2 regions of the Kocuria flava genome follow, and region 1 is predicted to be linked to the other one. Evidence: riboswitches for the same ligand, from Rfam matches in the RefSeq annotation. Region 1 holds a riboswitch; the other holds the start of a gene.

Region 1 (3,242 bases):
CGCTACACGCGCACCGCGCTGCAGGCCCTCGTCGACGCGGGCGCCCGGCCGGTCCTCGTCGACTCCAGCGCCGCCGCGCTGCCCGACCCGGCCGTCGCCGCGGCCGCCGACGGGCTGCTGGTGCTGGGCGGCGGCGACGTCGACCCCGCCCTCCACGGGGCCGAGGGGCCCGTGCCCGGCCAGTACGGCGTCGACCCGCGCGCCGACCGCTACACCCTGGAGCTGCTCACCGCGTGCCTCGACCGCGACGCCCCGCTGCTCGCCGTCGGCCGCGGCGCCCAGCTGCTGAACATCGCGTGCGGCGGGACCCTCGTCCCCGGCCTCGGCCCCGGGCACCAGGGGCACCCCGAGCGGGCCGAGGCCCGGGAGGAGGAGGTCGTGCTCGCGCCCGGCAGCCGCCTGGCCGGTCTCCTCGGTGCCGGGCGGGCCACCGTCCGCTCCGACCACCACCAGGGCCTCGCCGTCGTCGGCCCCGACCTGCGGGTCGCCGCCGTGGCCGGGGACGGCACCGTCGAGGCCGTCGAGCACCGCCACCGCACCTGGGTCCTCGGGCTGCAGTGGCACCCCGAGGACTCCCACGGTCCGTGCGCGCACCGGCGGGCGCTGTTCGGCGCCTTCGGGGCGCAGCTGGCGGCCGGCCGCCGCCCGGCCGCGGGGGAGGACCTGCTGGCCGCGTGAGGTTCCCCCAGTCCGCGAGGGGCGGCGTTCGGCGGTTCTGTTTCCCGCAGAGCCGCCGAACGCCGCCCCTCGCGGTGTTCTTCCGCGGTGCGTCCCGGGGCGCGTGCCGGGCTCAGGCCGGCAGCAGCTCCCGCAGCCGGCGGGCGGCCGCCTCCGGGTCGACGGCCTCCGTGACGGCCCGGACGACGACGGCGCGCCGCGCCCCGGCCGCCAGCACCGCCGGCAGGCGGTCCGCGTCGATGCCGCCGATCGCGAACCACGGCACGGCCCCCGCCCGGCCGGCGGTCAGCGCGGCGGTCTCCTCGACGAGCCCGAGGCCGGTGGCCGCCCGCCCGGGCTTGGTGGGGGTCTCCCACAGCGGGCCGGTGCAGAAGTAGTCGACCTCGGGGTCCTCGAGCGCGGCGCGGGCCTGGGCGGCACTGTGGGTCGAGCGCCCGATCAGCACGTCCGGGCCGAGCAGCGCGCGGGCCTGGGCGGGGGAGAGGTCGTGCTGGCCGCCGTGGAAGACGTCGGCGCCCACGAGCGCGGCGACGTCGGCGCGGTCGTTGACGGCGAACAGCGTCCCGTGCTCGGCCGCGACCCGCGCCAGCACGTCCAGGGCCTCGAGCTCGGCGTCCACCTCGAGGGACTTGTCGCGCAGCTGCACGACGTCCGCCCCGCCGGCGCAGATCGCGTGCAGGAACTCCTCGAGGTCGCCCCGCTCCGTGCGCGCGCCGGTGCACACGTACAGCCGGGCCGTGGCCAGCCGGGCGGCCCGCTCGCGGCGCAGCGCGCTCACCGGCGCGCTGCCGGGGGCACCGGGGGTCGTGACGGATCGGGGGGTCTCGGTATGCTGGGTCACACGCTGAAGGGTAGTCCGTGAGGACGAGCTCCAGCGCGTTCTGCGGGAGCCCCGGACGGGGCTGAGAGGGCTTGAGCGCCGACCGCCACACCTGATGCGGGTCATGCCGCCGTAGGAAAGGACAGCCGGTGGACACCGTGCACCCTCCGACCACCTCCCCGCACCCGGCCGGGACCGAGCACCTGCGCGCGGACGTCGCCGTGGTCGGCGCCGGCGTCATCGGCCTGGCCACCGCCTGGGAGCTGCGGCGCCGGGGGTGCTCCGTCGTCGTCGTCGACCCCGACCCCGGGGCGGGCGCCAGCCGCGCCGCCGCCGGGATGCTCGCCCCCGTCAGCGAGGTCCAGCACCGGCAGGACGCGCTCGTCCCCCTCATGCGCGCCTCGGCCGCCGCGTACCCGGGGTTCGTGGCCGGGCTCGAGGCCGCCGCGGGCGCGTCCGTGGGCCACCGCGCCACCGAGACCCTCGTCTGCGCCGCCGATCCCGCCGACCGGCAGGCCCTGGCCGACCTGCGGGAGCTGCAGCTGCGCCACGGCATGGAGGTGGAGGCCCTGCCGGTGCGCGCGGCCCGCGCCCTCGAGCCCGCGCTGAGCCCTCGGCTCGCCGGCGCCTTCCGGATCCCCGGGGACCACCAGGTCGACCCGCGCCGGCTCGTCGCGGCCCTGCTCGCCGCCCTCACCGCCCAGGACCCGCCCGAGGGCGCCCCGGCCGGGCCCGTCCGCATCGTCCACGACCGGGTCACGGCCCTGCGCCGCGGGCCCTCCGGTGCCGTGACCGGCGTGCGCCTGTCCCGGGGCGGGATGGTCTCCGCCGGCGGGACGCTCCTGGCCCCGGGCGCCGCCCTCGCCGCGATCGACGGGCTGCCCGCCGGGGCCCGTCCGCCCCTGCGCCCGGTGCACGGGGACATCCTGCGCGCCCGCCTGCCCGACGGGGCCCCCGAGCTGCTCGGGCGCACCGTGCGCGGGCTCGTCCACGGGGTGCCCGTCTACCTCGTGCCGCGGGCCGACCGCACGCTCGTGATCGGGGCGACCTCCCGCGAGGACGACCTCGCCGGGGCCAGCGCCGGCGGGGTGTTCCGGCTGCTGCGCGACGCCCAGGCGCTGGTGCCCGGCACCGCCGACCTCGAGCTCACCGAGGTCCTCGCCCGCGCCCGCCCCGGCACCCCCGACGACGTCCCCTGCCTGGGTCCGGTCCGCGACCCGGACGGGACCCCCGTGCCCGGGCTCGTGCTCTCCACCGGCTACTTCCGCCACGGCGTGCTGCTCACCCCGCTGGCCGCCCGCCTCGCCGCCCAGCTGCTCGCCGGCGAGCCCGGCCCCGACCCCGCCGCCGACGCGGAGCTGCTGACCACCACCGACCCGCAGCGCTTCGCCACCCCGTCCCCGACTCCCAGGAGCCCCCGATGACCGTCCTCCGCCTCAACGGCCGCCCGCACGAGACCGAGGGCGAGCCGACCGTCGCCGACCTCGTCGCCGAGGCCGTCGGCCGCCCCCTAGGGCCCGACGGCGCCCCGCTGGACGGCGGGCGCCTCGGGGTCGCCGTGGCCCTCGACGCCGCGGTCGTGCCCCGCAGCCGGTGGGCGACCACCACGGTGGGCGAGGGCCGGTCCGTCGAGATCGTCACCGCCGTGCAGGGAGGCTGAGCCCGTGCACCCCGCCTCCGACCCGCTCGTCCTCGACGGCGTGCGCCTGTCCTCCCGGCTGATCATGGGCACCGGCGGACTGAG
Region 2 (3,242 bases), 1.3 Mb from region 1:
GACCACGACGTCGTCGCTGACCGCCTCCAGCTGGGCGGTGAGGACCTCGGCGGGCGGGACGTGCACCGAGCGCACGCCGAGGGTGTTCTGCACGACGACGGCGGTCACGGCGCTCATCCCGTAGCCGCCCATCGCGGCGATCGACTTCAGGTCCGCGTGCTGGCCCGCCCCGCCGGTGGGGTCGGTGCCGGCCACGGCCAGGACGCGGGGCACGCGCGCGCTCACCGGGCCCCCTCCCCCGCGGCGGGGCCGGCGGCGGCCGGTTCCGGCGGCCCGTCCGGCCCGGCGCCCGGCGCGCGGCCGGACGCGGTGAAGGCCCGCACGTAGCGGGCGGCCGCGGCGGCGGGGTCCGGGGCGGCGCAGATCCCCGAGACCACCGCGAGCCCGGCGGCCCCGGCGGTGCGCAGCGGGGCGGCGTCCTCGACGCGCACCCCGCCGATGGCCAGGCACGGCAGGCCCGTGCGGGCGGCGGCGCGGGCGAAGCCTTCGACCCCGAGCGGCGCGGGGTGGTCGGGCTTGGTGCGCGTGGCGTGCACGGCGCCCACGCCGAGGTAGTCCACGGTGCCCGGGGGCAGCGCCGAGGCGGCGGCCAGCTCCCCGGCCGAGGCCGCGCTCAGGCCCAGGACCGCGTCCGGGCCCACGACGCGGCGGGCGAGTTCGACGGGCAGGTCGGCCTGCCCCACGTGCACCCCCGCCACGGGGGCCCCCGCGGCCCGGGCCGCGAGGTAGACGTCGGCGCGGTCGTCGACGAGCACGGGCACCGCACGGCCCACGCGCTCGGCCACGGCCACGAGCAGGGCCGTGAGCTCGCGGGCGGAGGCGTGCTTGTCCCGGACCTGGACCATGCCGGCGCCACCGGCCACGGCGGCCGCGACGACGTCGGGGACCTGGCGCGGGGCGCTGAGGGCGGTGTCGGTCACGAGGTGCAGGACGAGGGCCGCGGGGTCGAGGCGGGCGCTCACCGGTCGTCCTCCTCGCGCACGAGCCGGGCCCGGGCGGCGACCTGCTCCGGGGTGATCCCGTGCAGCCGGTCCAGCAGGGCCACGGCGAAGGAGCCCGGCCCCCCGGCGGCGCCCGCGGCGTCCTCGGCGGCCAGGGTGTAGACGGTGGTGGCCGCGACGGCCGCGGCCGCCGGATCCTCCGCCACGGCGGTGAACGCGGCCGTCAGGGCCCCGAGGGCGCAGCCGCCGCCGGTGATGCGGGTCAGCAGCGCGCTCCCGTGGGGGACGCGCACGACCGTCCCGCCGGCGGAGCGCACCAGGTCCACGGGTCCGGACACGGCGACCGCGCACCCGGCCCGTGCGGCCAGCTCGGCGGCGGCACCGCGCGCCGCGTCGACGTCGTCGGTGGCGTCCGTGCCGCGGCCGCCGGCGCCGCCGGCGAGGCCGATCACCTCGGACGCGTTGCCGCGCACCACCGCCGGGCGGAAGGCGAGCAGGTCGCGGGCGAGGGCGGTGCGCACGGGCAGCGCGCCGACGGCCACCGGGTCCAGCACCCAGGGCCGGCCCGCGCGGGAGCGGGCGCCGACGGCCTCGTAGGCCGCCCCGCGCTGCTCGGCGGAGGGCGTGCCGGTGTTCACGAGCAGCCCGTCGGCGAGCTCGGCGAACACCCCGCCCTCTCCCTGGATGTCGGTCATCGCCGGGGACGCGCCCACGGCGAGCAGGACGTTGGCGGTGACGTTGGCGACCACCGTGTTGGTGATGCACTGCACGAGCGGGGCGGCCGTGCGCAGCCGCTCGAGGGCCGCGGCGGCGGCCTCGGCGAGGGCGGGGTCCGGGGGCGCGGCGCTCCCGGGCCGCGGCGGGGAGGTGGAGACGGCATCGCGCATTGCGACATCCCTTCGCTAGTACTGACTAGATCAGGTTCGACGGGTGTGATCTCAGCCGCTGCTCGCGGCACCCCGTGTCACGTGGTCCTGCCAGTCTAGCCATCCGTGCGGCGCGGGGCCCGGCGGGTCCGGACCGGTGCGGCGTGCCCGGCGCGGGGCCCGGCGGTTCGGCGGTCGGGGCGGGGACGGCCCCGGTCGGTAGGCTGCCCCGGCCGCCCGGACGGGGTCCGTGCGCGGTCCCCGCGCCGGGACCGGGACGGGGAAGGACCCCGGCCGCGCGGGCCGGGGTCCTTCCGGGTGCTGCAGGGTCGGGCGCCGGGGCTCAGCCCTCGCCGGCGGGACGGCCGCTGGTGAGGTCCTCGGCCTTGACGCCGACGCCCACGATGGTCGGGGCACCGGAGCCCTGCGGGCGCTCCTGCCCGGCGGGCCGGGCGGGCAGCTTCGCGACGTGGCGGGCGCCCTCGGCGGCCGCGGCCTCCTCGGCGGTGACCGTCGCCTCGCCCGCCCGTCCGGCCGGGGCGCTGGCCCGGCGGGAACGACGACGGGGCCGTGCGGGCTCCTCCGGGCGGGCCGGCTCCTCCTGCCGCGGCTGCTCCGCCTGGCGGGGCTGCTCCGCCCGGCGGGCGGGCTTCTCCCGCGGGGCGCGCTCCTGCCGCGGGGCGCGCTCCTGCCGCGGGGCCGGCTCGGGCTCGGGGGCACGGCGCGCCGGGGTCTCGGCCTGCGCGTCCGCCGGGGCACCGAAGGCGTCGGCCAGGGAGTCCAGCGTCAGCCGGGCGCCCTCCGCAGGGCGCCCGGGCTGCTCGCCGGCCGCGGCGTGGCCCTGCGGGAGCTCGATGACCTCGCCCTTGATCGTCAGGCGCGACGCGGCGCCGTCCTGCTGCTCGGGCGCGGCCCCGCGGTCCTGACCGCGGTCCTCGCCACGGTCCCCGGCGCGCTCGCCGCCACGGTCCTCGCCGCGGGGCTCCTCGCGGTCCCCGGGCTCCGGCCGCTGCGCGGACTCGCCGCCCTGGCCCCGGTTGCGGCTGCGCTTGCCGCGCCGCTTCTTGCGGGAGCGTCCGGACCCCTCCGAGCGGCCCTCGCCCTCCTCGCCCCGGGCCCCCTCCGCCGCGGGAGCCGTTCCGGCCGCCGCGTCCTCGGCGGCGGTCTCGGCCGGCACCTCGTGGTGGGTGGCGGCGGCGATGGTCGCGAACGCGGTGCGGGCCGCCTCGGCCTTCGCCTTCTCCGCGGGATCCGCCTCGGCCGGGCGGGCCTCGGCCCGCGGCGGCTGCTCGGCGCCGCCGCGGCGGCTGCGCTTGCGCTCGGTGCGGTTCGGGCGCTGCTCGCGGGACTCGGAGCCGGACCCGCCGGCGCGGCCCTCGAGCGGGTGGTCGTGGACGACGACCCCGCGGCCGGCGCAGTGCTCGCACGGCTCCGA

The links. Region 1 has a riboswitch for thiamine pyrophosphate ahead of thiO (glycine oxidase ThiO). Riboswitches for the same ligand answer to the same signal wherever they lie in the genome.
Region 2: another riboswitch for thiamine pyrophosphate. It lies ahead of thiM (hydroxyethylthiazole kinase); the one in region 1 lies ahead of thiO (glycine oxidase ThiO).

The regions. Positions count from the first base shown of each region.
Region 1 is NZ_CP013254.1:421,258-424,499, reverse strand. Features, by position in the region: gene AS188_RS01975 (gamma-glutamyl-gamma-aminobutyrate hydrolase family protein) at 1-678, shown strand, start outside; gene thiE (thiamine phosphate synthase) at 791-1,456, opposite strand; TPP riboswitch at 1,552-1,654, shown strand; gene thiO (glycine oxidase ThiO) at 1,657-2,922, shown strand; gene thiS (sulfur carrier protein ThiS) at 2,919-3,158, shown strand; gene AS188_RS01955 (thiazole synthase) at 3,223-3,242, shown strand, end outside.
Region 2 is NZ_CP013254.1:2,669,078-2,672,319, forward strand. Features, by position in the region: gene AS188_RS11900 (bifunctional hydroxymethylpyrimidine kinase/phosphomethylpyrimidine kinase) at 1-225, opposite strand, end outside; gene thiE (thiamine phosphate synthase) at 222-962, opposite strand; gene thiM (hydroxyethylthiazole kinase) at 959-1,828, opposite strand; TPP riboswitch at 1,819-1,913, opposite strand; gene AS188_RS11915 (ribonuclease E/G) at 2,151-3,242, opposite strand, start outside.